Regions from separate parts of the Arthrobacter sp. PAMC25284 genome, predicted to be linked through region 2. Evidence: riboswitches for the same ligand, from Rfam matches in the RefSeq annotation. Region 2 holds a riboswitch; each other region holds the start of a gene.
The links. A riboswitch is a leader RNA that binds a small molecule or an ion and turns the genes downstream of it on or off. The one in region 2 is predicted to bind cyclic di-AMP.
Positions count from the first base shown of each region.

Region 1 (10,029 bases), 1.6 Mb from region 2:
TCCGGCTCCAGCCTGGTCGGGGCCAAGCTGGACGTGCCCGCAGTCGTCGCCACCGGCGTGGCGATCATCGGCACCATTGCGCTGTGGTGGAGCTACTTCCGCCGCTCCGAGGGGGTCACGATGGAGACGCTGAAGAAGAGCTCAGACCCGGCCCGGCTTAGCCGTATGGCCATCTACGCGCTGATGGGCATGGTGGCGGGCCTGATCCTGGCGGCCGTTGGCGACGAGATCGCGATTGCCCACCCGCTGGAGCAGACCGATGTATTTACCAACCTGATGATCTTCGGCGGCCCCGCCACATTTGTCCTCGCCCAGGGCTGGTACCTGTGGCGGGTTGACGGGGATCTGCCGGCGTCCCGGCCCGTGGCGTTCCTCACGCTGGCCATCCTCACCGTGGCGACCCTGCCGCTGCCGAAACTCGGCGCGGCGGCCCTCAGCGTGCTGGTACTCGTCGCCATGGCGATCGCCGACAGCATCAAGGCCCACCGCGAAGGCGACCGGGACGAAGTTGCCAACCACTAAGGTTCAACAAGAAATCTGACAGCGACGATACCTTCACACTGTCCGTCCCATCATCAAGCGACAATCGTGAATTCGAGCCCGGCGCTGGCCTGCAGGCGCCGCAGCAGCGCCGTCCCCATCGCTGCTCCCGGGGTCCAGACCCCGCCCGCAGTTTCCTTGCGGTCCACGTCCTGCAGCAGGCACAGTGCGCTCTCGCTGATCATCTTCGACGTTGATCCGTAGCCGGGGTCTGCATCACCCCTGACCCGGGCCCGCAGCTCGGTGCCGTCGGTCGTCTCGCCAATGAACAGCAGTTCGTAGCTCCCGCTTTCGCGCTCCCGCGCATCCGGCCCCATGCCCGGCCTGGGCAGCACGAAGCGCTGCAGCAGTTTGCGTGACGGGGCAAAGCCGAGCAGCCGCTCCTGCAGCCGGTTCGTCAGCGCCATCCGGCGGGCGCGTGCCTTGCCGCTTTCGCCGCCGCCGGTCAGCATGCGTTCGTCGTAGACGAAGTCCCGGCCCCAGGGGTGGCCGCGAAGCGCATTGGTGCGGTGCACGTTTTTGGTGTTAATCGGCGCCATCAGAAAGGGCGCCGTCCAGCCGCCGGCCGCGTCGTCATACTCGGCCCCAGCGCTGTCAGGCTGCGCCGGGCCGCGAAAACCCGGCGTCAGCGCGAACGGGTCTGCCATGGTGCGCGCCGCGGCGGGATCGCGCCGCAGCTGCTCGACAGTGGCCAGCGCGCTGGCGATCGTGCCGCCTGAGAGCCCACCCTGAATCGCGCACACGCGGCCACGCACGCGCACCAGCGGCTCGCCGAAACGGTGCATCGCCTGGTTTTGCAGAAACATAACGCCGAGGTCAAAGGGAATCGAATCGAAGCCGCAGGAGAATACGATCCGCGCGCCGCTCGCCGACGCCGGAGCCTGCAATCGCGGGATCATGGCCGCCATCCACACCGGCTCGCCGCAGAGATCGACGTAGTCGGTGCCGGCAGCAGCGCAGGCGGCCACCAGTGCCTCGCCGTGGCGCTGATAGGGGCCGACAGTGCTGAGCACGGCGCGCGTGCGTGCCGCCAGCCCGGTCATGGTGTCCGGGTCCGCCGCATTGGCGCTCAGCAGCGGCAGCCCCGGATCTGCGCCGATCGCGTCACGTACCGCCGCCAACCGCACCGGATCGCGGCCGGCCAGGGCCCAACGAAGCGTGTTGCCGGTGCCATAGGTGCGCTGAAGGTATTCGGCCACGAGACGGCCGGTAAAGCCCGTGGCACCGAAAACGATGAGGTCGAGGGGCTGGTTCATAGGCCGGGGCTCTGTTCCGGTGGGAGTCGTGGGAGTCGTGGGAGTCGTGCCGTTGGGCCGGGACTAACCAGGCCCGTCCGATGCTCCTGTGGGCACCTTGCCCCGGCGTCGTTCCACCACCGCGTAGGCCCTGCCGTCCAGATACTCCCAGTCGGTGACCACCATAAATCCCATCGCGTCCGCCCGGTCGTTGAGGACATGGGCATCAAAGCCGCCGTCGCGGGGCTCGGCATCCCAGGTTCCCACATGAACTTCCCGGTCCTCCAGGATCAGCATCTCGGTATTGACGTTGAAGTCCTCCCGAGGCTGGGCACTCAACTGGCAGATGGCGACGCAGGGACTGGGCATTTGGGGCCTCCGGTACCGGGACGGGCTGATGGCACCATCCTATGCCAGGGACCCGGCAGTCCCAGGGCGTTTGCCTACGATACAAATCGAGTTGATAACGACCGCCACGCCGTTCGTTACCCTAATGTGACAATAGGCCTCCGGGTCGGTATTGTAGTTATCAGCCCGTTATCTTCTTTTCGGGCGCTCCCCAGCCGATTGCCTAACTCTGCCGCGGCCGCGGGGACATCCAGAACCAACGTCCGGCAGAGACGGGGAAACCACTTCCGACCCGCCACCTGGCCGGTCTTGGGGTGAAGCCGCACAGTGCCCGCATGACGGGCCCAGACGCGGCCGGGTGCCTCCCATCCGAATCCGACAGCTCACCTCGCAGGCATTGGGAGAGGTTACAGCTATGTCTTCAATCAATACTTTCGCGCGCCAAGCCGCCGTTCTCGCCGCTGCATCGGGCATGATCCTGGCCAGCGGAATTGCAGCCAACGCCGCCGGCGCCCCCGCCGAGCAGGCCGCCGCCCCGGCCTCGACCCTTAATCTTGCGACCCAGGTCGCAGCACCCGTTAGTGCTGATTCAACGGTCCAGATCAGCTTCGAACGCCCCGCCGTCGCCTCCACGGCGGCACCCGTCGTTGAACAGCCCAAGCCTGTGGCAGCAGCTCCGGCCGCCCCCGTTCGGGCGGCCGCTCCGAAGGCGGCAGTAGCAATTCAGGCAGCCCCGGCCGCTGCTCCGGCTGCAGCCCCGGCAGGCGGCCGCAACGCGACGATGCTCGCCGCTGCTTATGGCCAGCTGGGAATGACCCAGGACTGCACTGTCCTGGTGGAAAGGGCTCTTGGTGCAGCCGGAAAGCCGGTCGGCGATCTCGGTCCCCGCCAGTTCCTGAACCACGGCACCGTCGTCGGCGATCCCCAGCCCGGTGACATGGTCGTCCAGTCCGGCCACGTGGGGATTTACGCCGGGAACGGCCAGGTCATCAGCAGTGGCATGAACGGTGCCAACCAGACTGTTGTGCACCCGCTGTCCTGGCTCACCGCCACCGGCGGCGTGACGTTCGTCCGCGCCTAAGCAGCGCAGCAGCACGGAGCCGTTGCCAAAAGTCCGGACCTCGAGTGGCCGGAGGCTGGTCCGGACCGACGCGTCCCTGAGCAGGGGACTTCCCGCTCCCGGCAGCACCGGATGGATGTAAAGCCAGCACTCACCGATCAGGCCCATCCGCCGGAACGCGCCCCAAGATGCCCCTCCAGAACACGGCGCCGGGGGAAATTCTGCCCGAGAATCCTTGGGCCCGGGCCAATAGGCGGGGCGGACTACAGGATTTCCAAGGGTTGGGCTCTTGCAGGCGTTTCTCTTCGGATGCAGAATGCAGGGACCCTAGTGGCCCCCCGCGGCCAGATACTTGGGGGGAGAGATCATGCCTGCAAAGCACTCCATCCGGCAACCTGCGGTTCAGCCCAACGATCTGCCCGGGCGCCATGCCCGCGGCAGTCACATGGAGGGCGCCCGGCACCTGTCCGCCGGCGTTCAACCCGCTGCCCAGCGCACATCAATTCGTCCGGCCGCACTGCGGCCGCGGATGCTGCTCGCCGTCCTCACCGCGCTGACCCTGCTCACCGCCAGCACCGTGTACGCAACGGTCCAGGCCGGACCGGCGCCGGCGGGCAGGTCCAGTGCGGCGCCAGAGTCCGGCTCCGGCGCAATGTCCGCCGCCGGCACCGACGCGCGCCCGCCAGCCTTCGTTCTGCCGCGCACGGCAACTGCCCCCGCCCCGGCCGTTTTTCCGCAGGTCACACCCGGCGTGGTGGTCCCTTCCGGTCCTGCGGGTCCGGGACCTATGAACACGGCCACGACGGCGCCCGCTGAGGATCCCAGCCCCCGGGACGGCGACGTTATACCCGCACGCGCGGTGACGCCGATAGGCCCCCAGCTGGAGGAACGGATCAATGCCATCATCGCGGCCAACACTTCCTATGACCTGGGAATTGCCCTGATCGATGTCTCGGACGACGCCATCGACGATGCTGTTCATGAGTACGGGGTTCCGTCCGGGTTCGTGGCTGCCAGCACGGGCAAGATCCTCGCCGCGGCCGCCTTGTACCACCGGGTTGAATCCGGTCAGGGGGCGCTGACGGACCGGCTGGGTTCTTCCACCGCAGGCGTACAGATCCGCCAAATGGTCCAGCAGAGCAACAACGACTCGTGGGCCTTGATCCTCGGCGTCCTCGGAAAGCAGGGCCTGCGTGACTACGCCGCCGGCCTCGGCATCGACTATGACCGCAGCGTGAACGCCCTGACGCCGGCGGACATGGCCCGGATCCTCGCCCTGCTGCATCGGGGGGATCTCCTGAACCCGCAGAACACCGCGCAACTGCTGTCCTACATGCAGAACACCAACTACGAAACGTTGATCCCCGCCGCGGTCCCGCCCGGCGTCGCGGTCTTCCACAAATACGGTCTGCTCTCCGCGAACCTGCATGACGCGGCCATCCTGGCCCAGGAGGGCAGGGCCTTCGTCCTGGTGGTTTACACCCGTGGCCGGGGCCTGTCCGATATGGACGCCCGGGCCGCTGTCATCAGGGAAGTAGCCGCGGTGGTATCCGATGCACTGTTCTGAGGCCGGAGCGAAAACCGTATGCGATGCAGTCGGGCGATTCCGCTTCCTGGCGGACCTACGTACGCTGGGGAGGGGAGGTGAATACCATGAAAGCAGCTCCAGGAGACCGCATCATCATCCGCGGCACCACAGTCGAGTCAGCGGACAGGCACGGACAGATCCTTGAAGTCCGGGGTGAGGACGGCACACCGCCGTACTACGTCCGGTTCGACGACGGCCACGAGACCATCCTGTTTCCCGGCGGCGACTTCGTCGTCGAAGGCAGCGGGACGGTGACCTGAACGGCCGGGCCCGCAACTGACATCTAGAAGTTCGACGAACTACCGGATCCGGAGAAGCTTCCGCCGCTGGAGCCGTAGCCGGTCGTGGAGCCGCCACCGCGGGCGCTGCTGACGCTGCTGACGCCCGAGGACAGTCCGTTGCTGAACGTCGGGACGGAGAAGAAGTAGTAGGACGGATAAACCGTCCCGAGGATGCTCGGTTCGTATGCGCGCCCGTAGCCGTCCGGGGTTCCCGCCTGTGCTTTCTCCATGTTCTTTCGCATCAGCTTCGATTCCTTCTTGTTGCGGGCGTAACCGGCAATAACGGTGTCGGCATGATCCTTCAGTAATTCGGAAAGCTGGGTCCGGGCGTCCCGCAGCCGATCAAGGGCCGTCTCGGGACTGATCGTCCCGTCTGCCAGCTCTGACGTCCAGAGTTCGAGGTCGCTCCCGCTTTGCGAGCGGAAGGATCGCAGCACTGCCGCTGTCGCCGAATCGCCCTCGGCATGGGATTTGCCGAGCATCGGCTCCAACTCTTCCAAGTCGTCGCGGAATGGCGCCAGTTGCCGGTCCCAGGCTGCTGCCCACGTGGACCCGCGGTTGAGCAGGGCGTTTGTATCGGCAATGACGTCATCGAGTGCGTCCAGCTCCGCCGTGGCGTCGGCATAGCTGCGGATCAGTTTCAGGTTGGACCGCCGGCTGAGTTCCTTGCCGCCGAGGTCATGCACCCGGTTGGAGAGCCCCGTGGCGGTGTTGTACCGGCTGAGGAAGGTGCGGTGTTTTTCCAGGACCGTCCCCCCGTAGCGCGAGGACGCCGGGATGGTGCCCGCGTTGAGCTCGGTGACCTGCAGGTCCATGGTGACGTTTGCGTAGCCGGCGTCGCCGCGGGCCAGCTCCCGCCGGCTGTCCACCCTCGTCCGCCAGCGCACAATCAGCCACACCGTGGCACCCGTGACGGTCACGACGGCGGACGTCCACGCAGTGACGAGGAACGCCGTCGAGCGGTACCACGGCTGGTTGATCAATTCCGCGCCGCGGCGGATTCCGGCAATCGTGCCCTCTGTCCACTGGGCGTCCCGCAACAGCTCCTTGGACGCATCCTGGATGTCCTCGCGCTGTTGCAGTGAGACTTTCCGGTCCTCACCCATGTAGGTCCCGACATGCCGTCCCACCGGGTCCAGGGCGAAGATGAACAGGCCATCAGCCCACTTTTGTCCGTCCTGGCTGATCCACTCCGGGTGTTCCGCGCGGGCAAAGCGCAGGACCTCCTCGTTCAGGTTGTCTGACGCCGCGCCGTTATACGTGTAGACGGCAACCGTGGTCGGTTCGTAGAACTCGATCGACCGAACGGCGGGCAGGAGCGTGTTGCCGTCCAGGACCCCCGCGCGGTCCTCCACCAGGACCTCCGCCGGCGGGAAGGCGAGTGCCGCGCCGGCTCCGCCAAGCAGTCCGATCACCAGCAATGCCATAACCGCCATGATCTTGCGCATGATTCCCATTTTCCGAGCCTAGTGGCTGGTATCCGCCCCGTCGACGGACGGCCGGGCTTATTGGGTCGTAAGACATCGTGACGCCCCGCCTGTCTTCGTCCATACTGGCGGCATGAATGAAGCGCCGGAGGAACCGGTACCGCAGCCCTCCGGACGACCGGACCGGACCCTTTTGATTGTTGTTTCCGTGATCGCGGTGCTCGTCATTGTCGCTCTGGTGGTGGTCTTCACCCGCGGGGCACCGCCACAGCTCGGCGAAACCACACCCGCCGGCGTTGTGCAGCGCTATTCCGCGGCCGTGATCGATGGCGATGAGGCCGCCGCGGCGGCCTATTTGAGTGACGCCGCGGGGAAGAACTGCGACGCCTTCGGCCGGCCGTTCGCCCGGAACCTCCGGGTCACGCTAGTTTCGACGACGGAGCGGACGGACACCGCAGATGTCAGGGTGCTGATGACCGAGTCCGGCGCTGACGGCCCGTTTGGCAGCGGTGAGTATCAGACAGAGGACGGCTTTGACCTAATCAGGAGCGGCAACACGTGGCTGATCGCCAGGGCGCCCTGGCAATTGACTGTCTGCCCGGACCCGGACGTGAAGCAGTGAGCGGGGCCGTGCCGGCGTCTGTTGTCGCGGCCACCCGCCGCACCGGCCGTTCCGCCCAGCGCACTGTCCGGCGTCTGATCGTTTACGCCCTGCTATTTGTCCTGGTGGTCATCGCGGCCACCGGACTCGGCGGGCTGCTGGGCCGGCTTGCCGTGACCGGCAGTGAACTCATCGCGGATGACGTCTCCGGCCTGGCCTTGTCGCTGGCCTTCACCCTGATCGGGGCACCCCTTGCCCTGCTGCTGTGGTGGGCCGTCTGGCGGCGGCTGGGCGAAGGAGCGGAGAGGTCTTCCGTCGCCTGGGCACTCTACGTGGCCGGGATCTATGTGCTCTCCCTCCTCATCGCCGCGAGCAGCATTCTGGGGGCCATGGCATCCCTGGTCGGAGGGGAACAGGTGCAGTGGAGGCTGTCGCTGGCCGCCGGCGTGGCCTGGGCGGCGGTGTGGGCCTGGCATGTGTGGATAGTGCGGCACGGGCTCAAGAGCCCGACACGCCTGGCGGGTGTCCCCGCCGTCCTCGGGTCCGTCCTGGGGCTGGTGATCGGCGTCGGCGGTGCCGTGTCTGCGCTGGCCCTGCTGTTTGATGCGGCACTCCTGGGCGCTGGCGCATCTGTGGGCAGGCCGTGGTGGCTGTCCGGGCTGCAAACCCTCATCTGGGCGACCGGTGGTTCCCTGCTGTGGTGGTGGCACTGGAAGTACGCCGGCGTCCGGCGGCTCCGCGGCGGCCTCGCCGACGTTGCGCTGATTACAGCGGGAGTGCTCGGTGCCGGCATCCTCGCCCTCGGCGGCGCCGGCGTGGCCCTTTTTGTGGTGCTCCGGCTGCTGTTCGATCCCGCGGACGCGATCGAAATACTCCTGGAACCGCTGGGGCCTGCCGTCGCCGCTGCGGCTGTCGGCTCGATCGTCTGGGTCTACCACCGGGGCATTGCACGTGAGCGCCCGGGGAGCGCAGGCCACGGCGGAAGGCTGGTGACATCCGGCGTCGCGCTCGTCGCGGCGGCCTCCGGGGTCGGTGTGATCGTGAACGCAACGCTCGCCATAACAACCGCACCGCTCGCGGGGTCCGGGGTGCGGAGTCTGCTGCTGGGCGGAATCAGTTCGCTGGCCGTGGGCGGTCCGGTCTGGTGGCTTGCCTGGCGGCCCCGGGACCAGACCCGGGCGGGAGAACCCTGGCTGAACGCCCGACGAGTCTACCTGCTGGCGGTCTTTGGCCTGAGCGCCGTGGCCGTGGTTATCACGCTGCTCGTGATTGGTTTCCGGTTGTTCGAATTCGCCTTGGACGACGTCTTCGGCGGAAGCCTGATCGACCGCATCCGTGCTCCGCTGGGGCTGCTGGCGGCCACCGGACTGGCGGCGGGCTACCATTTCGCGGCCTGGCGAAGAGACCGGGAAATTCTGGCCGCGGCAGGGCAGCCGCGGCAACGGAACATCGGGCACGTCATCCTGGTTACCGGTTCCGATTCCGGACCGCTGCAACGGGCGATCGGTGAGGCTACCGGAGCGGGGGTCACCGTCTGGGCCCGCGCCGATGCCGGCGATACTGCAGGCAACGGGGCCGAGGCCGCCGGACCCGGCGGGATGCTCGAAACAAGGCTGATCGCGGCGTTGGCAGGCGTGAGTGGGAATCGGGTGCTGGTCATTGTGGCTCCCGACGGCAGCATCGAGACAATCCCGCTGCTGGGCTGAGACGCTAGGGGATGTCGTAGTCGCGTTTGTAGCTCCGGACGGCGTTGCTGACCGTGGGGAAGAAGTGACCCGGGCCGAACCGGCTGCTGACGCCGAAGCGGATCAGCCGGTCCTTAACCGGTCCCTTCATTTCGGCGAACACCAGGCTGATCCCGAGCCGGTCCAGTTCGTCGTCGAGTTCCACCAGGTCATCCAGTGCGGTGGTGTCAAGGTCCGTGATCGCCTCGGAGGCGACGATCACGCAGCGGACCGGGCCGGGCGCATGGGCGACCAGTGTGCGGATGTGCTCGGTAAAGACGGCGCCGTTGGCGAAGAAGAGCGGTGCGTCGAAGCGCGCAATCACGAGCCCGGTGATCCGCTGGCCCTCGGGGTGCCGGTTCACGTCGTGGAATCCGGGGCCGTCTTCCACGCTGGCCAGCTCGGTGCGGTAGGGGTCCCAGGCCCGGCGGATAAAGGCCACCAGCGACAGCCCGATCGCCACCATCACGCCCTCCAGGACGCCGGCGAAGGCCACTCCGAGGAACGTGGCCACGAGCAGTGCGGCCTCCACCCGGCTCATCCTGAACAGCCGGACCAGGGTCCGCCAATCGATGACCGACGACGCCGCCACCATCACCACCACGGCCAGCGTGCTGGAAGGCAGGTACGCCGTCACCCCGGGCAGGACGAGCATAAAGAGCACCACGAGCGCCGCGGCGATCACCCCGCTCAGCGGGCTCTTAGCGCCCGCTGCAAGTGCAACCGGAGTGCGGGAGGTACTGCCGGAGACCGGGAAGCCGCCAAACAGGCCGCTGGCCACATTCACCACCCCCAACGCCCCCATCTCCCCATTCCCGTCCACCGTGACGCTGTCCCGGGCGGCGAGGCTCCGGGACAGCACCGAGGTGTCGGCGAAGGCAATCAGCGCGATGCCGGCAGCGGGTCCGAGAAGCCAGTACACCTCATCCAGGGTGACGCCGCCGAGGGCCGGGCCCGGCAGGCCGCCCGGCAGCGCACCCACCATGGGGAGGGCCGCCGTCAGATCCAGTACGGCGGCACCCGCGGTGGCTGCCACAACGGCCACGAGCACCCCGGGCAGCTTCCACGGCAGGAAACGTGCCCCGGCAATCAAGGCCGCCGTCCCCGTCCCGAACAGCACGGCCAGCGGATTGACTTCGGCCTGCAGGACGGCACGGAGCGTACCCGCTGCGTTCTCAACCAGCGTGCCGCCCGGGGACGGAATGCCGAGGAACTTGGGCAACTG
Region 1 covers NZ_CP080382.1:274,182-284,210, forward strand. Annotated here, with positions in the region: gene KY499_RS01300 (low temperature requirement protein A) at 1-522, shown strand, start outside; gene KY499_RS01305 (trans-acting enoyl reductase family protein) at 576-1,796, opposite strand; gene KY499_RS01310 (hypothetical protein) at 1,860-2,144, opposite strand; cyclic di-AMP (ydaO/yuaA leader) riboswitch at 2,368-2,534, shown strand; gene KY499_RS01315 (NlpC/P60 family protein) at 2,539-3,204, shown strand; gene KY499_RS01320 (serine hydrolase) at 3,551-4,750, shown strand; gene KY499_RS01325 (DUF1918 domain-containing protein) at 4,837-5,031, shown strand; gene KY499_RS01330 (DUF5129 domain-containing protein) at 5,055-6,509, opposite strand; gene KY499_RS01335 (hypothetical protein) at 6,613-7,101, shown strand; gene KY499_RS01340 (DUF5671 domain-containing protein) at 7,038-8,786, shown strand; gene KY499_RS01345 (SulP family inorganic anion transporter) at 8,791-10,029, opposite strand, start outside.
Region 1: it holds a riboswitch for cyclic di-AMP, as region 2 does, so the genes downstream of both, KY499_RS01315 (NlpC/P60 family protein) here and KY499_RS08590 (M23 family metallopeptidase) in region 2, are expected to answer to the same signal.

Region 2 (10,029 bases):
TGGCCCGGGCGCATGGCAATGCCGTCGATCAGCAACCGCCCGCCGAGCTCGGCGACGGCACGCCGCAGGTGGTCGGTTCCGGACACCCCTGTCCCACCCGTGGTGATGACGACGTCGGCGGGCAGGTTGTCGACGTCTTCCGCGGAGCCGCCGTCCGGGCCCGCCGGGTGGCCGCCGGCTCCGCCCGGTTCCGTGTCTTCGAGTGCGGCGAGCCATTCGGCATAGCTGTCACCGATCTTTACTTCTTCTGTGCAGATCCCGCCGAGCAGGCGCACGACGGCGGCCAACTGGGGTCCGAAGGTGTCGCGAACCTCGCCCGGTCCCGGCAGGCCCGAGGCCACCACTTCGGAGCCGGTGAGCACCAGGCGCACCACAGCCTTGCCCAGCACCGGGACGGTGTCGTGGCCGGCGAGGGCGGCGAGGGCCAGATGAGCGGGGTTGAGCACGGTACCGGCGGAGATCAGCGGCTCTCCGGCTGTGGCTTCCTGTGCGGCTTTGCGGATGTGGTCACCGTTGCGCGGTTCGCCGGGCTTGGCGCTGCCGCCGGTCCTGAGGATCGGCAGCCCGTCCTCGTCTGCGGCGATCGTTCCGCTCTCGCTCCGGAGCACGGCTTTCGCCCCGGCCGGGATCAGCCCGCCGGTGGCGATTGGGCTGGCTTGGTGCGGGGCGAGCCGTTGATGGGCTTCGGCCAGGATCCAGGGCCCGCCACCATTAACGGCCCAGCCGTCCATGGCGGAGGAGGCATAATGCGGGATGTCCTGAAGAGCCGTGACGTCCGCCGCCAGGGTCCGGCCGAGGGCCCGCCGGAGAGACGCCGGCGTGGCCGGGATGGGAGAGGCGCAGTCAAAGGCTAGCTGCCGGGCCTCCTGCCAGGTATGGTCCAGATGGTGGTGGGCGTCCGGACCGGCGTCGGCTTCGACCGCAGTCACCGGGCCGGAGGCGTCGTCGTCCGCGGCATCGGTGCCGCTGCCGCGCGCCGGCGCTGCCGTCATGCGTCGGAGGTTTCAGTGGCCGCGTAGTCCTTCGCGAGCCGGCGAGCCACACCCATCGCCGCGCGCATGGATTCATCCTCGGTAGCCTGGCCCGAGCCGGCGGCAAGCCCGGCCGCGTACCCGGCAATAAAGGTGGTCAGCGGCGCGGCGGGGCGCACCACGGAGTGCGCGGCGACCCCGGCGAGGGAGAGGATCTCGGTTACATCGATCTCAACGCCCTCCAGCTCCAGCGCCTGGAGCAGCGCACGGCACCAGTCTTCCAGCGTTTCATCCTGGCTCTTCACCGTTAGCCTCCAAAATCGTGGTCAGGAGCGGACGCCTGACCGGTTGTTTCGGGCGCGGCCGGACCCCGGGTGGAAACGCCGAGGGCGGACGCGTCGTCCCACGTATCCACATCGTCGGTGGAACCGGCCGGGACACGGACTTCCCGCACTTCAAGACTAGCAAGAAGTGCGAAGACGGAAGCGTTTTCCAGAGCGCCCCGCCGGGCGGCATCGGCGACGGATCGTTGTAGCGCAGCCGTGTCATAAAGGGCCACGAGCGGCTGCCGGCGGCCATCGGCGGAGACCGCCATAACGCTCCCGGCTTCGGCCCGGCTCCCGCCGGCCGGCGCCGCGGAACCGGCCACGCCCTCCCCCGCCGCCGCGGCGAGGAGGACCCCGACGGCGGCGGCCGCGCGCGGCATGTCACAGGCGAGGACGAGGGTCAGGGGTGCGGGCCCCCGTCCGGCGTCGTCAGGGTCGGCGGCAGGACCGCCGGCCGCGGACTCATCGTCCCGCGCAGGGTCGGCGGCATTTTCCGCCAGTTTGGCAAGCCCGGCAGCGATGGCTGCAGCGGGGCCCCTGCGAAGGGAGGCTCTTCCCGGCAGTTCAGGACGGAGTCGGGCAGGGTGCCGGGGTCCGGGCCAACGACGACGACCCTCCGGGCGCCGCGGGCTGCGCGCAGTGCGAGAGCCAGCAGGGTGCTGCCGTCCACGAGAAGACCGGCTTTGGGCACCCCGGAAAGCCGGGCGGACCTGCCCCCGGCCAGAATCACTGCATCGAACTCCACCCGATCAGCCTAGCGCGGTGCCGGCCGGGAGAGGCGACGCCGCGGCGGCCGGCAATCCCGGCTCCGGAGCGGGAAAAGATCAGGCCGCGGATTCGGGCAACAGGAACGGGTCCCAGTCCGGCGCGGGTTTTTCGAGCTCTTTAATCTGCCAGATTGCACCCCTCGGCGGTGCGGGGACAAAACCGAGTTTCCAGCCCATTTCCGCCGGCGTGTGGTCACCCTTGACGTTGTTGCAGCGCAGGCACGCGGCCACCAGATTTTCCCAGGATGAGGCTCCGCCGCGGGACTTGGGCTGGACGTGGTCGATGGTGTGCGCCGCCTTGCCGCAGTAGGCGCAGTGGTGGCCGTCCCGGCGGAGGACGCCACGCCGGCTGACGGCCGTGATGGTGTTGTATCGGGGCCTGATGTAGCGGTGCAGGAGGATAACAGTCGGGCGCCCGAGGACATCCTGGGGCCCGACGACGGGATCCTCACCTTCGGCCACGACGCTGGCTTTTCCGGTGAGCACGAGGACAAGAGCCCGGCGGAAGGTCACTACCGCGAGCGGTTCATATCCTGCATTCAGAACGAGAGTGCGCATCCGCATACCTCTTCACGGCCGCACCCGCCAGCGGCACGAGGGCCGGCTGCCCTCTGCATGGTCGGGCTATGGATCGACACCATAAGAGTAAACACTCAAGTGCCCGATCACCGAATTCTTCTGCGGACGTTCAATCCATATCCGGCGTGGCTGCCGCGCGGGAAAACCAAAGAACCCCTGCCCGGGAAGGGCAGGGGTTCTTTGAGAAACCGGTACTTGCAGCCTAGCCGCCGACGCGGATGAAGACCGGGCCGGAGCCGACGTTGACGCTGAACAGCGCGGTGGTTCCGCCGTTCCAGCCGCCGTGGACAGCCATGCCGTTGCCGACGTAGACAGCGATGTGAGCGAGGCCCATACCGCCATTGGCGTAGTAGGCGAGGTCGCCCGGCTTGGCCTCAGCAGCGCTGACGGTGCGGCCCAGGGACAGGTAGCCTGCCGGCCAGCCGCGGTAGTTGATGCCGGCTGCCGCAAGTGCGTTGGACGCGAGGGCCGTGCAGTCCTGCGACACGCCAATCTGTGCGTAGGCAGCAGCGGCAATGCTTGCGCCGTTGCCGCTGCCGATACCTGCAGGCACGCTGGCGGAGGCGGATCCTGCAGTGGCAGATCCTGCGGTGGCAGTCTGCGCGCCGCCGGTGTTGGAGTTCTGCACCTTGACAACAGGCTTGGCCACAACGGGGGCCGCCGTCGTGGACACGGCCGGCTTTTCATAGGAAATCGCAATGGTTGAAGCAGCCGAGATCGTTGCCGGGGCAACAGAGGACTGGACTTCGAGTGTCGAAGCAGACGTGGATTCACGCTGAACGTTGGTCTCAGCAGCGTTGGCTGCGATACCGCTGGTCAGGACCATGCCGGATGCTGCAGCGATGACTGCGGCCTGGCGGCCCATGCCGCCGGCGTTGTCGCCGACAGCTTTGGCAATGACGGCGAGCGAGTTGGTCTTGGTGACCTCGGCGCGGTGACGTGCGGTTGCACGAGTAGTCATTCAGTTCTCTCTTTCGTGATCCTTGGGCCGCGCGCATTTGGGCGCAGGCTGAGGACGCTCCGGCATCTTGGGGGTACGCCGGATCGCCCCGAATGGGTTAGTTAGCGAAGGGTGTACTGCGAAGACGCGCCAAAAGCGGAAACTGCATTGAGGAAACTGTTCCGGGCGCCGGTAAGGGCAACAGCGGAACTTGGTTTCAGCGGGCTCCGAAGAGCCGCGCCAGCGCGATAGCGCGCAGTTTTGTGGCGTGTAGACACGAAAGTAGCCTCTCCCAATGCCTGCGAGGTGAGCTGTCGGATTCGGATGGGAGTCACCCGGCCGCGCAGCTTCCTGGGAAGCTTTTGCGACTTAACCCCAAGGCCTTCTTTCGAAAGCCAAAATTGGTTCCCCCGCCCCTGCCAGACGATGTCATGCGAACGGACCTTGAGCGGTGGCAGAGCTAGGCAATCCACTCAAGAGCGCCAACTTCGGAGAACTTGGCGCATGCCCGACTTTACAGGAGTGCGGATTCAATGTCACATTCAGATCACGGCGTGTCAGATGAATGCGAGAGCGACCGATCAGCTTGGCCTAGAGCCAGCCGAGCGGATCCACAACATCGCCGTTGACCATGACCTCAAAGTGGAGGTGGCACCCGGTGGAGGCGCCGGTGGTCCCGGTCAAGGCGATCAGCTCGCCTCGGGAAACTTTCTGGCCGACCTGGACCGAGGAGGACGACAGGTGGTTGTACGTCGTCTCGAGGCCGTTGCCGTGATCTACCACAACCCGGTTCCCGCCCCCGAAGGGGTGCCAGGCCGCGAAGGTTACCGTGCCGCTGGCCGCAGCGCGAACGGCTGCTCCGCACTGGATCGTGTAGTCCTGCCCGCGATGGAATTCCCCCGGGCCGCCCGTGATCGGGCTGACGCGGAAGCCAAACGGGGACGTGGCCGTCAGGAGATCCAGGGGCGCGCCAAGGCTACCGGCCGATGCCGCGGCCGTGATGCTGCCGACAGACTGGGCACTCAACAGCTGCTTCAGCTTCGAGTCCGGGTCGCCCTTAGTGGTGACGGCGGTGCGGCTGAAATCGATCTTTGCGGCGGCCTCAGCCGTAACGGCCTGGGATTCCGAAGCGGTAACGGCGGCCCCGGGGCTGGCCACCACGGGACTGGTCACCGGCACGGTCACCGTAAGAATCAGGCCGGTAGCGGCCAGGGCGATGCCGGCCTTCTGCCCAACCCCACTGGCGGCGGCAAACTCTGTTACCTGCCGGAACGGACTGCGCCGGCCCCGGCGCTCATCACGATGGGCATCACGCGGGCGGATGTCCGAAACGGCGACAGCCTGACGCGGAGCCGGGGCGGGGCCAGTCGCACGGCGGCGGCCCCTGGCGGTCTGGATGGTCAAGAAGGGTTCCTCTCTGGATGGCCTGCGGAGTTAGCTGTCGGATTCGGGTCAGAGATCAAAGACCCGGTCCGCCGTGGCACGCTTCCGGCGACCGGGAATCCGTGGATTCCGCGGTTCGGGGAGCTTGCTGCTGGCGGACTTCACCCCAAGGCCGCAAAAAGCAGCCAATAAGTGGGTCCCCCGCCCCTGCCAGAGGGAGATTCTGCGACTGATCCGCTGGCAGGGTTCGGCTTCGGATCAGGTAACGCTTTGGTATCGGTAGTAGCCACCAACTATAGGCGATTAAGCGGTTTGGTAATAAATCCGTGATATCGGCCACAAACTCAGTAGCGGGGCCGGAAGGTTCGGCAAGCGGACAGGATTAGCCGATGGCCACGAAGACATGGGCAGCCACCTCGGGCGGAAGCTCCAACGCTCCGGTGATGCCGGGAACCCGGACGGAAATGTACTCCCCGACGCGTTCCAGCGAAACAAGGGCGCCGGGACGAATCCCCCCCTCATCAAGCTGGAGCAGCAGCTCGGGTTCCACTTGAATCGGTTCGGCAAGGCGGCTGATGGTCACCCGGGAGTCCGACTGGTAACCGGCCATGGCGTCCAGCAGGTTCACGACGCCGTCGGCGCCGTCCTGCTGCGGCAGCCCGCCGAGCTCTACCAGCCCAGGGATCGGATTTCCGTAAGGCGAAACGGTCGGGTGGCTGAGCATCTCGAAGATCCGGCGCTCAACGCGCTCGCTCATCACGTGCTCCCAGCGGCAGGCTTCCTCATGGACATAGGGCCCAGTCGAGTCCGATCACATCCGCGAGCAGCCGTTCGGCGAGGCGGTGCTTGCGCATAACGCTGATGGCGCGTTTGCGGCCGGTTTCGGTCAGTTCAAGGTGACGGTCGCGTGAAACAACAACCAACCCGTCCCGCTCCATCCGGCCGATGGTCTGGGATACAGTCGGGCCCGAATGACGCAGCCGCTCGGCGATGCGGGCGCGGAGAGCCACGATGTTTTCTTCTTCGAGTTCCAAAATGGTCCGAAGATACATCTCCGTCGTATCGATCAGATCCGTCATCCTGCTCAGCTCCTCGAGCGCCGTCTTTGCATCCTACCCACCGTATCGCGGGCAGGCCGCTCCCGGCGGAATCCGCCGTACATCCGCAGCACATCCTAGTCTATTTTGAATTAGTCCGGATAATCATGTTCCCGTGGTTGCCCCGTCCGCCGCACTCCTGGCACCTGTTGGCCTCAATGACCGGACTGTGACGAACCCTTTCCGTGCTGGCTGCGGCGGTCAGGCAGAATATAGGGAGCCTTCGTTGCAGCTACGCCTGCCGAGCCACGTCCCAAGCCACGCTATGCATCAGCCGAAAATTGGAGCCACTGTGAGCGATACCAGCATCACGATTCCCGCGAACCTCCTGCCGAAGGATGGACGGTTCGGCGCCGGACCGTCCAAGGTCCGTCCGGAACAGATGGATGCCCTGGCCGCGGCATCCTCGACGCTCTTGGGCACTTCGCACCGCCAGGCCCCCGTCAAGAACTTGGTTGGTTCTGTCCGGACAGGTCTCAGCGAGTTCTTCCGCGCCCCGGACGGTTACGAAGTCGTCCTCGGCGTCGGCGGTTCCACGGCGTTCTGGGATATTGCCAGCTTCGGTCTGGTGGAGAACAAGGCACAGCACCTGTCCTTCGGCGAATTCGGTTCGAAGTTCGCCGCAGCCACCGACAAGGCTCCGTTCCTGGCGGCTTCGTCGATCATCACGTCCGAGCCCGGCACCCGTCCGTCTGCGCAGGCCGAGGCCGGCGTGGACGTCTATGCATGGCCGCAGAACGAGACGTCCACCGGCGTTGCGGCCCCGGTCCAGCGCGTTTCCGGTGCTGACGCAGGATCGCTCATGCTGGTCGATGCGACGTCGGCGGCCGGTGGCCTCGCCGTTGATGTCGCCGAAACCGATGTGTACTACTTCGCTCCGCAAAAGAACTTCGCGTCCGACGGCGGCTTGTGGCTCGGCCTGTTCTCCCCCGCCGCTCTGGAGCGGGCCGCCCGGATCAAGGCGAGCGACCGCTGGATTCCCGACTTCCTGGACCTCCAGACGGCCATTGACAACTCGCGGCTGAACCAGACCTACAACACGCCGTCGCTGGCCACCCTGGTCACCCTGGATGCCCAGGTGCAGTGGCTCAACGCCAACGGCGGTCTGGACTTCGCCGCGGCCCGGACGGCCGACTCCGCCGGGCGGATCTACCGCTGGGCCGAAGCATCCGGCTACGCGACGCCGTTCGTGGCTGCTGCCGAAGAGCGCTCCAACGTCATTGCGACCATCGACTTCGATGAATCGGTGGATGCCTCGGCCATCGCCAAGGTGCTCCGCGCCAATGGCATCGTGGACACCGAGCCCTACCGCAAACTGGGACGCAACCAGCTCCGTATCGCCACCTTCGTGGCGATCGACCCCAACGATGTGTCGGCGCTGCTGGACTGCATCGACTTCGTCGTGGGTGAGCTCAGGAAGTAGCATCCGCCGGACGCTGAAGCGTCACTGTTCGACGGCGTCGTCCGGGCCTTCTGCCCGGGCGGCGCCGTCGGGATTCTGGCCGGCACCTGTGCTGCGGCCCGATTCGACGCGGAAGCGGCGGCGCCCGCGGGCGCGGGCGTCGAACCGGATGCGCAGTCGCTTGGCCCTGATGATCCACAGCAGACCGATCAGGGCCGCGATCAGGCCTGACGCCGCCGCGACGGTCATGGACCAGCGCGCACCGGACACGTTAGCCACCCAGCCCACGAACGGCGCCCCGATCGGCGTACCACCCATAAAAATGGCCATGTAGAGGGCCATCACCCGGCCGCGCATCACGGGATCCGTCGTCGTTTGGACATACCCGTTGGCGCTGGTCATCATGGTGATCGCAAAGAACCCCACCGGAACCAGCGCCACACCGAACCAGAAGTAATTCGTCGCCAGGGCTGCGATGCCCGAAGCCACGCCGAAGGCTCCTGCGGCGCCAAAAATGAACCGCAGGCGCGGCCTCTTGCGGCCGGCGGACAGCAGCGCACCGGCGAGCGAGCCGATGGCCATAATCGAATTCATCAGCCCGAAAGCTTTTGCGTCGAGACCGAACTCCGAACCGACCATGGCCGCAATGAACAGCACGAAGTTCAGACCCAGGGTTCCCACAATGAAAACCGCGACGAGCACCACAACGATGTCCGGCCGGAACCGCACATAGCGCAGCCCTTCCCGGATCCGGCCCTTGCCGGGCGCCGCCCGGGGCAACTGGCGCAGCGTAGTGGCCGGAATCCGCCACAGACTCAGCAGCAGCGCCACGAAAGTCAGCGTGTTGATCAGGAAAACCCCGCCGGGGCCTACTGCGACTGTCAGGACGCCGGCCACTGCCGGGCCAATCATCCGGGCCACATTAAAGGAGGCGCTGTTGAGCGCCACCGCGTTGGGCACATAGTCGTCGGAGACCAGGTCGGAGACGAAGGCCTGGCGGACCGGGGCATCGAGAGCAGAGACCAGGCCGAGCAGCAGGGCGAAGCCGTAAACATGCCAGAGCTGCGCTGCCCCGGAGAGCACCAGGATGCCGAGGCCGGCGCTCAGCAGGGCCATCGCGGACTGGGTCAGGACGAGCAGGTGTCTGCGGTTGAAGCGGTCGGCCACCAGCCCGGCCACTGGGGCGAGGAACAGCTGGGGTCCGAGTTGCAGGGCCATCGTGATACCCATGGCCCCGGCGTCGTGCTCCGTCAAGTGGTCAAAAACGAACCAGTCCTGGGCGGTGCGCTGCATCCATGTTCCGATGTTGGAGATCAGCGCCCCAATGAACCACAGCCGATAGTTCAGGATTTGCAGGGACCTGAAGGTGGACATCATGTCCGGTCCTCAGGCTTCAGCACCCCGCGCGGCGTCAACGTTAGTCAGCCTTGGGCGCGGCTTCACGCTCGTCAACGGGTTCGTCGTCTGAGTTGCTGTCAACATCGTCGGTATCGTGCCCGGCGGCACCGCCGCCGCCTGCGGCGTTCGCCGTCAGCTCCCCCTCGGGTTCGTCGCGGGGTTCACCAGCGGTGACGGCCCCGGTGTCCGCTTCGGCGGGCTCTTCGTCCTGGGCGTCTTCCGGGCGTACGCGTTCGGCCCAGGGGATCCAGGCCGGAGCCAGAATGGAGTCCTCCGAGGGCAGCAGGCCGAGCTCGTCGACAGTCATCACCTTGGACCGCGAGTTGCGGTTCAGCACGGCATACCACTGCCACCCCAGGTAGCCGGGCAGCGTGCACTCAAAAAGATGCGTCACGAGGCGGTCGCCTTCGCTGCGGGCGGCCAGATGCCGGCCGACCCGCCCGTCCGGGGCAATGCCTTCCACGGCGTTGCGGGCAACGTCGACGGCGGCCGCCAGGACGGCGTCGGGCTTTCCTGTGCGCCACACCGGCACACCGGCCTTCGGCCGGGCTCCTGCGGCGCCGGATCCGGCGGTATCCGTGGTCCGTGGCGGCAACTGCTCAGATTCCGAAGTCATAGGAGCCCTTAGACGTCCAGCTCGTCGGCAACTTTGCGGAGCGCAGCGGCGATGGCCTTGCCCTTGTTGCCTTCCGGGTACTTGCCCGCGGACAGCGTCCCGGACAGGTTGTCCAGCACCGAGACCAGGTCCTGTACCAGCGGTGCAAGGTCCCTCGCGCTGGGCCGTTTGGCCTTGGCGATGGACGGTGTCTTGTCCAGCACGCGCAGGCCAAGGGCCTGGGCGCCCTTGCGGCCATCGGCCACCCCGAATTCAACACGGGTTCCGGCCTTCAACTCCGTAATGCCCTCAGGCAGCGAGGACTTGGGCAGAAACACTTCCTGGCCGTCTTCTCCGGCGAGGAATCCGAAGCCTTTTTCCTTGTCATACCACTTGACCTTGCCGGTGGGCACGTAATCAACCTTCTTCGTTCTGCTGGGTACACGGCGGGCTTTCACCGCATCCGCATGGATATGCGGGTTAAGGAGGTGACTGCCCCGTCCGTGTGGGTCTGTACCCCAAGGTTATCCTGCCTTGCCTACTTTGCCGCCCTGAGGCGCGGGCGACCACG
Region 2 covers NZ_CP080382.1:1,862,137-1,872,165, forward strand. Annotated here, with positions in the region: gene KY499_RS08565 (molybdopterin molybdotransferase MoeA) at 1-992, opposite strand, end outside; gene KY499_RS08570 (DUF6457 domain-containing protein) at 989-1,276, opposite strand; gene KY499_RS18565 (hypothetical protein) at 1,279-1,677, opposite strand; gene KY499_RS18570 (NTP transferase domain-containing protein) at 1,698-2,042, opposite strand; gene KY499_RS08580 (HNH endonuclease) at 2,122-2,622, opposite strand; gene KY499_RS08585 (NlpC/P60 family protein) at 2,846-3,604, opposite strand; cyclic di-AMP (ydaO/yuaA leader) riboswitch at 3,866-4,025, opposite strand; gene KY499_RS08590 (M23 family metallopeptidase) at 4,175-4,987, opposite strand; cyclic di-AMP (ydaO/yuaA leader) riboswitch at 4,992-5,229, opposite strand; partial or broken gene KY499_RS08595 (metal-dependent transcriptional regulator) at 5,349-6,045, opposite strand; gene serC (phosphoserine transaminase) at 6,356-7,486, shown strand; gene KY499_RS08605 (MFS transporter) at 7,508-8,839, opposite strand; gene KY499_RS08610 (DUF3027 domain-containing protein) at 8,883-9,479, opposite strand; gene KY499_RS08615 (cold-shock protein) at 9,488-9,871, opposite strand.

Region 3 (10,029 bases), 220 kb from region 2:
GTCGATGAAATAGTGGATCGTTCCGTCCGCCACGAGCTGCTGGAATTGCGCCAGCGTCGGGGCAGGGTCCGTGCCATTGAACCCGCCGACCGCCATGACCGGCAGCTCGGTTGCGAGCTGGTAGCCGGCCGCGTTGTTGGATCCGACGACGGCGGCCGCCCAGGTGAAGCGTTCTGCATCTGTTCTCAGCGCGGTCACCAGTTCGGCGGAGGGCGTGGCGGCGTTTAGGAGACCGCCCATCCCGCCGCCGCCCGCACCGCCGCCGCCCGCACCGCCGCCGCCCGCACCGCCGCCGCCCGCACCGCCACCGGCGGTTCCGCCGCCGCGGTTGGCCCTGGCGTTGGGTCCGGCATTGGCGTTCGACTGCCCTCCGAACGCGGGCGGCGTCCCGGCCCGGCTCGAGACCTCCGGGCCGGCGCTGACGATCGCACCGGTGTGCGCCGTTGCGGCGGTGACCTGTGAGTACGCCAGCGGACCGGCGAGTGCCGCGACGACGGCAATTGCCGCCGTCGTACGGCTGAGGGTTCCGCGCGACGCGAGCCGCGGAACGGCGGCGGCGAGGATTGGAATCGCAGTCACGACGGCTCCGAGGAGTACCGCCCAGCGCAGCCAGGGCAGGAACGTCGGGGTGCGGCCCAGCAGCTCGAACGCCATGAACCCGGCGGCGAGGACCGCCGTCGTGAGGACGGCAGCGGCTGCGGGCCGGGTCCGGCGCTGCCAGAGCAGGACGCCGCCCAGCCCCGCGAGTCCGGCAATTCCCGGCGCCAACGCCACCATGTAGTAGGCGTGGAGGATGCCCGCCATGAAGCTGAACGTCAGGCCGGTGACGGCCACCCAGGCGCCCCAGATAATCACGGAGGCCCGGACGGCGTCCGTGCGCGGGGCTCGGCGACCCAGCCAGAGCAGGCCGGCGCCCAGCAGCAGCGCCGAAGGAATCAGCCATGCGATCTGGCCGCCGAATTCGCTGTTGAAGACACGGAACAGCCCCGGGGTGCCCCAGCCGTTGCTGCCGCCCACGCTGCCGGTCTCTTCGCCGTTCAGCCGGCCCAGGCCGTTATAACCGAGGGTGAGTTCGATGATGGAGTTGTTTTGCGAACCTCCGATGTAGGGGCGGGCGTCGGCGGGAATGAGCTCGACCGCGGCCAGCCACCAGCCCGCCGAAACGGCCATTGCCGCGCCGGCGCCGAGCAGGTGGAGCAGGCGTTTGCCGGCCCTGGCGGGTGCGGTGAGCAGATAAGCCACGGCGAACCCGGGGACCACCAGCAGGACCTGCAGCTGCTTGGTCAGGAACCCGAAGCCCAGGAACACACCGGCCAGCAGGAGCCAGCCCGGGCGTGCATCCTGGATCGAGCGGATCACGGCGTAGGCGGCGGCCGTCATGAGCAGTACCAGCAAAGCGTCGGGGTTGTTGAAGCGGAACATCAGCACGGCCGCTGGTGTCAGGGCCATGACCGTGCCGGCCAGCAGACCTGCGCGGTGGGCCAGTCCGGCGTCGGCGGTGGCGGGGGCGGCGGCCCGGCGGACGGCCAGGTAGACCAGCCAGACGGTCGCTACCCCCATCAGCGCCTGCGGCACGAGAATGCTCCAGGAGCTGAGTCCGAAGAGCCGGACGGACAGGCCCATCACCCAGAGCGAGGCGGGAGGCTTGTCCACCGTAATGGCGTTGGCGGCGTCCGACGAGCCGAAGAACGACGCGGTCCAGTCCTGGGACCCGGCCTGCGCCGCGGCGGAGTAGAACGCGTTGGCCCAGCCGGAGGCGCCCAGGTTCCACAGGTACAGGGCGCCGGTGGCCAACAGCAGCAGGGTCAGCTCCAGGCGCGGCCGCGTCAGCTGCGTCACCCGCGTCTGCCGGAGTGAAACTGGCCGGTCGCCAGCGCCGTGGCCGGTCCCCTCGCCCCGGCCGGTGGCCAGGGTGAGAGGAGTCCGTCGGGCAAATGCGGGGCGGGTGCCGTCAGCCATGACTGATCAGGCGCCCAGGTTGTAGACCGTGGAGGTCCCGACGGTCTGGGCCTCGTAGTTGGCCGCAACCCAGGCGGCCACCTCGGAGTTGCCGCCGCGTCCGCCCCCGCCGCCACCCTGGCCCTGTGCTGAGCCGCTGGAGATGAAATAGCCGATGTCGCCGTTGTCCACCATGGCCTTGAACTCGTCGAGGGTCGGATAGGGGTCGCCGCCGTTCCAGCCGCCGAGGGCGATCACGCTGGTGTCAGAGGCGAGTTCCAGGCTGGCGGCCTCGCTGGCGCCGGACACGATCCCGGCCCACTTAGTGCTGGTGGCCTGCAGGAGCGCGGTCAGCTCGGTGGAAGCACTTTCCGCACCGGGGCCGCCGGTGCCGATCGCCGAGGCGGTCGGGCCCGACGTCGGGATGGAACCGGAATGCGGCTGCGCCGCCGTCGCCAGGGTCCAGGATGCAGTGCCCAGACCTCCGGCCAGCAGGGACAGGATCACGACGCCGGTCGCCGCGGCCGTGCGGAGGCGCCAGGACAGGCCCGGCAGGCTGTCAACCCGCAGAATCAGTGCGGTGGCGGCCAGGACACCCAGCGCCACAGCGATCACCCGCAGCCCGGGCAGCCAGGCCGGGTCCCGGCCCAGCAGCACAGCCGACCAGACCGAGCTGGTCAGGACCGTCACGGCGAGCAGAATCCGTGCCGGCATGTACGCTCTGCCGCGCCACAGTTCCACCGCTCCGATGCCAACAATGGCCGCGATCGCCGGAGCCAGGGCCACCGCATAGTACGGGTGCACGGTGCCGCCCATGAAGCTCAGGATGCCGCCCGTAATGACCAGCCACCCGCCCCACAGCATAAGAGCAGCCCGCGTCGTCGAGGTCCGTGCCTCGCGCCGGGTGAACCACAGACCGGCGCCGAGCAGAAGGAGGGCCGCCGGAAGCAGCCAGGACACTTCGCCGCCGAAACTGGTTCCGAACATCCGGGTGATCCCGGTGGCGCCGCCAAAGGCGACGTTGCCGCCCGTGCCGCCCCTGCCGCCGTCGGCCGGACCGCCGCCACCGCCGCCGCCACTCGAGCCGGTGATCCGGCCAAGACCGTTGTAGCCCAACGTCAGTTCGAGAAAGCTGTTGGTCTCGGAGCCGGCCATGTAGGGCCGGTCCGAGACCGGGGTCAGCTGAAAGAGTGCGATGTAGCTGCCAGCCACCACAACGATGCCCGCGGCGGCACCCAGCAGATGCAGCAGACGGCGGCCCAGAGTGGTGGGTGCTGCCCACAGGTAGGCCAGGCCCAGTGCCGGCACAATCAGGAAGCCCTGGAGCATTTTGGTCAGGAAAGCCAGGCCGATGACGGCGCCGGCTGCGGCCAGCCACTTCCAGCCCGCCTTCTCGATGGCTCGGGTCGTCAGGTACGCCGCCAGAACCAGGCACAGTGTCAGCATGGCGTCCGGGTTGTTGAACCGGAACATCAGCGCAGCCACGGGAGTCAGTGCGAGCGCGCCTCCGGCCAGCAGTCCCGCAGCCGGGCCGGAAACCCGCTTGACCGTCAGGTACAGCAAACCGACGGCGGCGACTCCCATCAGCGCCTGCGGAATGAGCAGGCTCAAGGGCGAAAAGCCGAAGATCCGGCCGGCGAGGGCGGGAATCCACAGCGAGGCAGGCGGCTTGTCCACGGTAATGGCGTTGCCCGGATCCAGGGAACCGAAGAGCAACGCGGTCCAGTCCTTGGTTCCGGCCTGGACGGCTGCCGCGTAGAACGAGTTGCCGTAGCCGGTGGCTTCCAAATTCCACAGGTAAAGAACCGCGGTGAGGGCCAGCATCAGGGCAGCCGAGGGCCGGACCCAGCGCGGCTGGTGTCCGAAAAGCAGACGGTCCCGGCGGCTTGCCGGTACGGCGTGACGTGCGGTGGAGCGCGGCTCCGGGGCGGTGGCCGGGGCCCCGGACGGGCTGCCGGCAGTGGGGTTGATGGTCGCGGTCATTTACTTGGCCGTTTCTGTCTGAAGGTTGGAAGTGTCAACGGCGCCTGGGGTCAGGCCAGCGGTGGCTGGGGCCGGGGCGGCGACTGTGGCGGGGAGGCGGCCCCGGCGGACGAAGACCACGTGCCGGAACAGCAGGAATTTGATGGCGGTAGCGGCCAGATTGGCCGCGGTGACGGTGGCGATCTCCACCCAGGGGGCCGGCGCCGCAGGGAACCCATGCAGCACGGCGAGGGCTCCGGAGGTCAGAGCCAGCCCGATGCCGAACACGAGCAAGCCTTCGAAGTGGTGGCGTGCCGCTTCCGAGCGGCCCTCGATGCCGAAAGTGAAGCGCCGGTTGGCAGCGGTATTGGCGACAGCGGTGATGAGCAGGGCCAGGAAGTTGGCCAGTTGCGGGTCCATGAGGCCACGGCAGATGAGAAAAATTCCGAGGTACGCCACCGTGGAGGCGATTCCGATGCTGCCAAAGCGGATCAATTGCCCGAACAGGCTGCCGCCGGGGCTTTGTTCCTGTGGTCGGGAGGCCGCCGGGAGCGGACCTCGGGCGAGGGCGGCACGGAGTTCGTCGACAGGGATACGTCCGGAGACAAGGTCCCGGCTCAGCCTGGCCATACCGCGCAGGTCGGCCACGGCCGTCTGGACGATGTCGACGCTGGAATCGGGATCATCGGTCCAGTCCACCGGAACCTCGTGGACGCGCAGCCCGCATTTTTCGGCCAGGACCAGCAGTTCGGTATCGAAGAACCAGGCGTTGTCCAGCGTGTGCGGGAGCAGTTGGCGGGCGACGTCTGCCCGGATGGCTTTGAAGCCGCACTGGGCGTCGCTGAAGTGCGCCCCCATGAGGGACTGGAGCAGGAAATTGTAGCTGCGGGAAATGAACTCCCGCTTGGGGCCCCGGACTACCCGGGAGTTGCGGGTGAGGCGGGTTCCAATGGCGAGGTCCGAGTGTCCGGAAATGAGGGGGGCCAGCAAGGGGCACAAGGCTGCAAGATCGGTGGAGAGATCCACGTCCATGTAGGCCAGGACGGGAGAGGGTGAGACGAGCCATACCTTGCGCAACGCGTTTCCGCGGCCTTTTTCGGCCAGATGGACTACGGCGACCTCCCGAAGTTCCCGGGCCACGCGTTCAGCGGCCTCGAGGGTGCCGTCCGTGCTGGCGTTATCGGCCACCGTAATCCGGAAAGAGTGGGGGAAGGTGCTCCGCAGGTAAGCGTGCAGCCGGCGCAGGCAGGCCTCCAGGTCCCGCTCTTCGTTGTAGACAGGAATTGTCACGTCGAGGACCGGCACCGTCGTGCGGGTGTCAATGGGGGAGCGGCGGTTGCCGGGGACCGTATCAAAAGCGGTAGCTGTTGCGGCGAATTCCGAAGCCGGCCCGGCGGGCGTCGCTGCGGGCTGGGGCAGTGTTCCTGTGGCCTGGTCCGTGAATGTCATACCCCAACAGTGCTGCCGGGACCTATAACCGTCTTAGGGCCAACCTGTGTGCCCGCTGTGCAAGAAGGGAAGACCCCGAACCGGACGGTTCGGGGCCTTCCGGGCGGGCTTCGTGGTGCCGGCTCAGTACCAGTTGTTGGCGTAGTGGAAGTTCAACGCACCGCACGGGGAACCGTAGCGCTGCTTGATGTAGTTCAGGCCCCAGTTGATTTGGGTCCGGTAATTGGTCAGGTAGTCCGTGCCTGCGCTCGCCATCTTCTCGGCGGGCAGGGACTGGACTATGCCGTAGGCGCCGCTGCTCGGGTTCTTGGCCGTTGTCCTCCAGTCGGATTCCTTGGTCCAAAGCTTCTGCAGGCAGGGCATTTGGCCGGCGTCCCAGCCGTAGCCGCCCAGATTGGCGGCGGCGTAGGCCTGTGCCCCGGCAGGGTCATCGACGGCCACGGCCATGGGTGCCGGGGCGGGGGCGGGTGCCGGTGCTGAAGCGGGTGCTGGTGCTGGGGCTGGAGCGGCTGCCACCTCATCTGCCTCCGTCGGCGGCGTCTCGGACTCCTCAGTCGCGGCCGGGCTGGCGTCTGCGCCGCCGGGGGTGTCCGTTGCCGGAATTTCTTCCGGGCCGGCGTCGACGGGCTCAGTGTCCTGCACTGTCTCGAAGTCCAGCTTCGGCAGCGGATTGGCGCTCAGGGCGGATGCCTGCAGGCTCGTGTCGCTGACGGTTGGCATGCCGCCTGTGCCGGTTGCCTGTCCTGCAGCGCCGACACCAACCAGTACTGCGCAGGCTGCTGCGGCGACGGCCGCGCGTCGGCCGGCCGTTCCTAGTCCAGCTGCCAACCGCGACCGCGCCGAAGCCGGAGTGGCCTGGTCGGTACGGTGCCGCGGGGCCTCGGAAAGGGTTTCTGTCGGGTCGCTTTCGGGGCGCGGTTTTGCCGTGGATCTCGTCATTTTGGCCTCTCAACACCGGCGGAGTTAGCTGTCGGGTTCGGATGAGGTCATCCGGCCGCACGGAAACTCACGTGTCGGCTTCACCCCAGGGCGTGGGTGCGCTGTGCCCGGGAACTTTGGGTTCCCCGCCTCTGCCTGGTCCAGCGGAATCCGGGAAGCGGCAGAGCTTGGCGTCCATCCGGATATGCGGCTCCAGGGGGGCGGCCGCACCCTAAAAACGGTACAGCACACTCGGGATTAAGTCACATTTTGATAACGAAGCGCACGACGGCGGTGCGTCGCCTTGCCCGCCGGCTGGTCCGTCGGCGTCCACTTCGACGGTTCAGTTCACGCTCGACGTCGCGACGGTATCTATCAAGCTGTTTGTGACAGCTGGTTGGTTTCTTTGTAGTTGATGCCGGCGTGGCCGGGGGCGCCGGGCGCTGTCGGTTTGCGGCGGTACCTGTGGGGGTTGCGTGCGTGGCAGGCGTCCAGTGTTGCCTGCCGTTGCCTGCGGGCCTGTTCGACGAGCCCGTGGTGGACGGTGTCCGGCGTGTAGTAGTTCAGGCCGCTGTGGCGGTGGTTGGCGTTGTAGTCCGCCAGGAACGCGGCCATGTGGGCCCGGGCGTGCTGGAGATCCTGGAACCGTGGGGGGAAGTCGAGGTCATATTTGACCGTCTTGAACAGGGATTCCGAGTAGGGGTTGTCGTTGGAAACCCGCGGGCGGGAGTAGGAGAGTTCGATGCCCAGAGACCGGGCGAGGTCCAAGGTCGTGCCGGCGCGCATCGGGCCCCCGTTATCGGCATGCAGCACCGCGGGGCGCTGCCGGTTTCCCGCGACCGCGTCCCTGATGAGAGCGGCCGCCAGGGCCGCTGTTTCTCCGTGTTCGACCCGGTGCCCAACGACCTTGCGGGAGTAGACGTCGATGATTGTGTAGAGCTTGTACGTGTGTTTGCCGGAGCCGTGGAGCATGGTGATGTCCCAGCTCCAGAGCTGGTTCGGGGCCGTCGCGACCAGGACCGGCTTGACCCGTCCCGGGCCCGTGCCGCCGCGTAGTGCGCGGCGGTCCCCGTTCTGCCCGTGCGCGGCGACGATCCGGTGGGCTGCCGCAATCGAGAAGGAGCAGTACCCGGCGTCGAGCATCCGATAATAGGCCTGGGTGACCGAGAGATTCCCGTAGTCCTCGGAGTTGAGCAGCTCCATGAACTCCTCAGCCTCGGCCGTGGTGATCCGGTTCGGGTAAGCCCGGTCACGGCGCGGCACGGTGACCCCTGCCGGGACAGGAGGACTCAGATGCCGGTACCAGGTGGTGCGGTGGAGGCCCAGCAGGGCGCAGGTCTTCACCGCTGACCAGCCCGCCGTGATCAGATTGCCGGCGAAGGTCAGGGCGATGTCTTTCCAGACTTTGGCACCAACCACTCCGGCCGGCCCGGCTCCGGTTCTTCCAGCACCGGATCGGTCGCCGCCGCGCTCTTGGCCATGGCGTCCAAGAGCGCGGAAGCTTTTCCCAGAATGTCCACCGCCGCCTCGGCCCGGGCCAGCTTGGCCTTGAGGATCTCGTTCTCCTTCAACACCCGCTTAAGCTGCTGTTTGTCGCCTGCGTTCAACCGCTGGTCCTCGTTCCCTTGCTTGATGCTGGACCTCAGCTCCCCGGCCTCGCGTTGCTGGACCCAGAGCCGGACGGTGTTATCGCCGATACCCACAGCCCGGCAGAACGCGATCCGGGACCCACGCTCCAGGCACTTCTCGTACTCATCCAGAATCGCGTGCTTTTGCTCGAGAGTGAAGTGGCTCCTCCCGGAGCGACGGACAGGGACAACAAAATCCATGACGGACCTTTCCCCGCCCCCGTGATCAGGCCGAGCCGACAGAGAACCTGTCACACAACAGCCTGACACACAGGGGCGATTCGTCGTGTGGGCAGGGAACCATCGAAACGGCGCCCGGGAGCCATTGCTACAGCCCGTGCTACGGCCAGGCTTAGGGCGCCGCAGGCAGGCGAACGGCGAATTCCGTCCGGCCCGGCCGGGACGTCACGCTGACGGACCCGCCGTGGGCCGCCACGATCGACTGCACAATAGACAATCCCAGCCCGCTGGTCCCTTCGGCGGTCGGCGCTGTCGGGGCAGCGGCGGGAATGGTCACGGGGTTCTTTCGGGAGGCATCCGCACGCGCGAAGCGGGCAAAAACCCGGTCAATGAAGTCGGGTGCGATGCCGCCGCCGTCGTCCGTAACGGTCAACACGGCGCTGCCGTCGGCTGATCTCATCATTCCGGTGGCCACCGTTGTCCCCGGCGGCGTATGTTTCCGGGCGTTTGACAACAGATTGGCCAGCACCTGGTGAAGTTGCGTGGCATCGCCCCGGACCACCACCGGTTCCTTCGGTAACTCAAGCTGCCAGATATGGTCGGGGGCCATCACTTTGGCATCGCTGACCGTTTCGATGATGAGTTGGGTGAGGTCGACGTCGCTGACTTTGACGGGCTGGCCCTCGTCCAATCGGGCCAGCATCAGGAGGTCCTCCACGAGTGTGGTCATGCGTTCGGACTGGCTTTGGACGCGGGCCAGCGATTTCGCGCCGTCCGGCGTGAAATGCTCAGTCATCCGCATCAGCTCCGTGTAGCCGCGGATCGCGGTGAGGGGCGTCCGCAGTTCGTGCGAAGCGTCGGCCACAAACTGGCGTACCTTCATCTCGCTCTCCTGCCTGGCCTCGAGCGCATTGGAGACGTTGTCCAGCATCTTATTCAGGGCGTAGCCCACGCTGCCGACTTCGGTGCCGGGGTGGGCTGCCGACGGCGGAACGCGCACCGCCAGGGCCACTTCGCCGGCGTCGAGCGGGAGCCGCGAAACCTTCGTGGCGACCTCAGAGAGTTGCTCCAGCGGCTTCATAGTCCGGCGGATCATTGCTGTCCCGGCGAGGCCGATGACGACCAGCCCGCCGGTGGACACCACCACCATGGTCCAGACCAGCGAGGCGAGTGTGTTCTGCTTGGCGGCCAGCGGGAGGCCGGTGACAATGGTGTCCCCGTAGGGTGCCGTGACCGCGATGAGCCGGTAGGTACCTGTGGACAAGGTGCGGTCAACCGGGGCTGAGTTGGGCACGAGATCCAGCAGGATCTGATCGTCCGCGGACGACAGCGACCCCCGCGAGGCGTCGTCGTCGAGGAATCCTGCGCTGCTGACGGCTCCGTCGCTGACCCGTGCGATGAGTGTGCCGATGCCCTGGCCGCGGCCTTCCAGCGGATCAGGCCGGCCCGCCGGGTTGCCGCTTTGGGGGCGGCCGGCGGCACTGGATATCCGGGACGCCTGGGCGAGGCGTTCATCCAGCTGGCGGGTCAGGAAAGAATCCATGGACGCGTAGCTGAAAAGTCCTATGGCGCCGCAAATGGCCACGAGCAGTGCCATGGCAACAAGGACCAGGCGGGTACGCAGGTGCCAAGTGGACGGGTTGCGCCAGTCGTGACCCGTGCTGCGGAGCTGTCCGGAAAGCGTGGACACCGACTACTCCGCCGGTTTGATGACATAGCCGGCGCCGCGCACAGTATGAATCATCGGCGGGTGGGTGAGATCGATTTTCTTGCGGAGGTAGGAAATATAGAGTTCCACGATGTTGGCCTGACCGCCGAAGTCGTAGTCCCAGACCCGGTCGAGGATCTGGGCCTTGCTGATCACACGCTTCGGGTTTTCCATCAGATAGCGCAACAGTTCGAACTGCGTGGCCGTGAGGTTGACTTCCTCTCCGGCGCGGGTGACGTCGCGCGT
Region 3 covers NZ_CP080382.1:2,083,820-2,093,848, reverse strand. Annotated here, with positions in the region: gene KY499_RS09650 (glycosyltransferase family 39 protein) at 1-1,959, opposite strand, end outside; gene KY499_RS09645 (glycosyltransferase family 39 protein) at 1,966-3,921, opposite strand; gene KY499_RS09640 (bifunctional glycosyltransferase family 2/GtrA family protein) at 3,922-5,349, opposite strand; gene KY499_RS09635 (hypothetical protein) at 5,473-6,069, opposite strand; cyclic di-AMP (ydaO/yuaA leader) riboswitch at 6,290-6,454, opposite strand; gene KY499_RS09630 (IS3 family transposase) at 6,643-7,686, opposite strand; gene KY499_RS09625 (transposase) at 7,650-8,096, opposite strand; gene KY499_RS09620 (HAMP domain-containing sensor histidine kinase) at 8,248-9,765, opposite strand; gene KY499_RS09615 (response regulator transcription factor) at 9,769-10,029, opposite strand, start outside.
Region 3: it holds a riboswitch for cyclic di-AMP, as region 2 does, so the genes downstream of both, KY499_RS09635 (hypothetical protein) here and KY499_RS08590 (M23 family metallopeptidase) in region 2, are expected to answer to the same signal.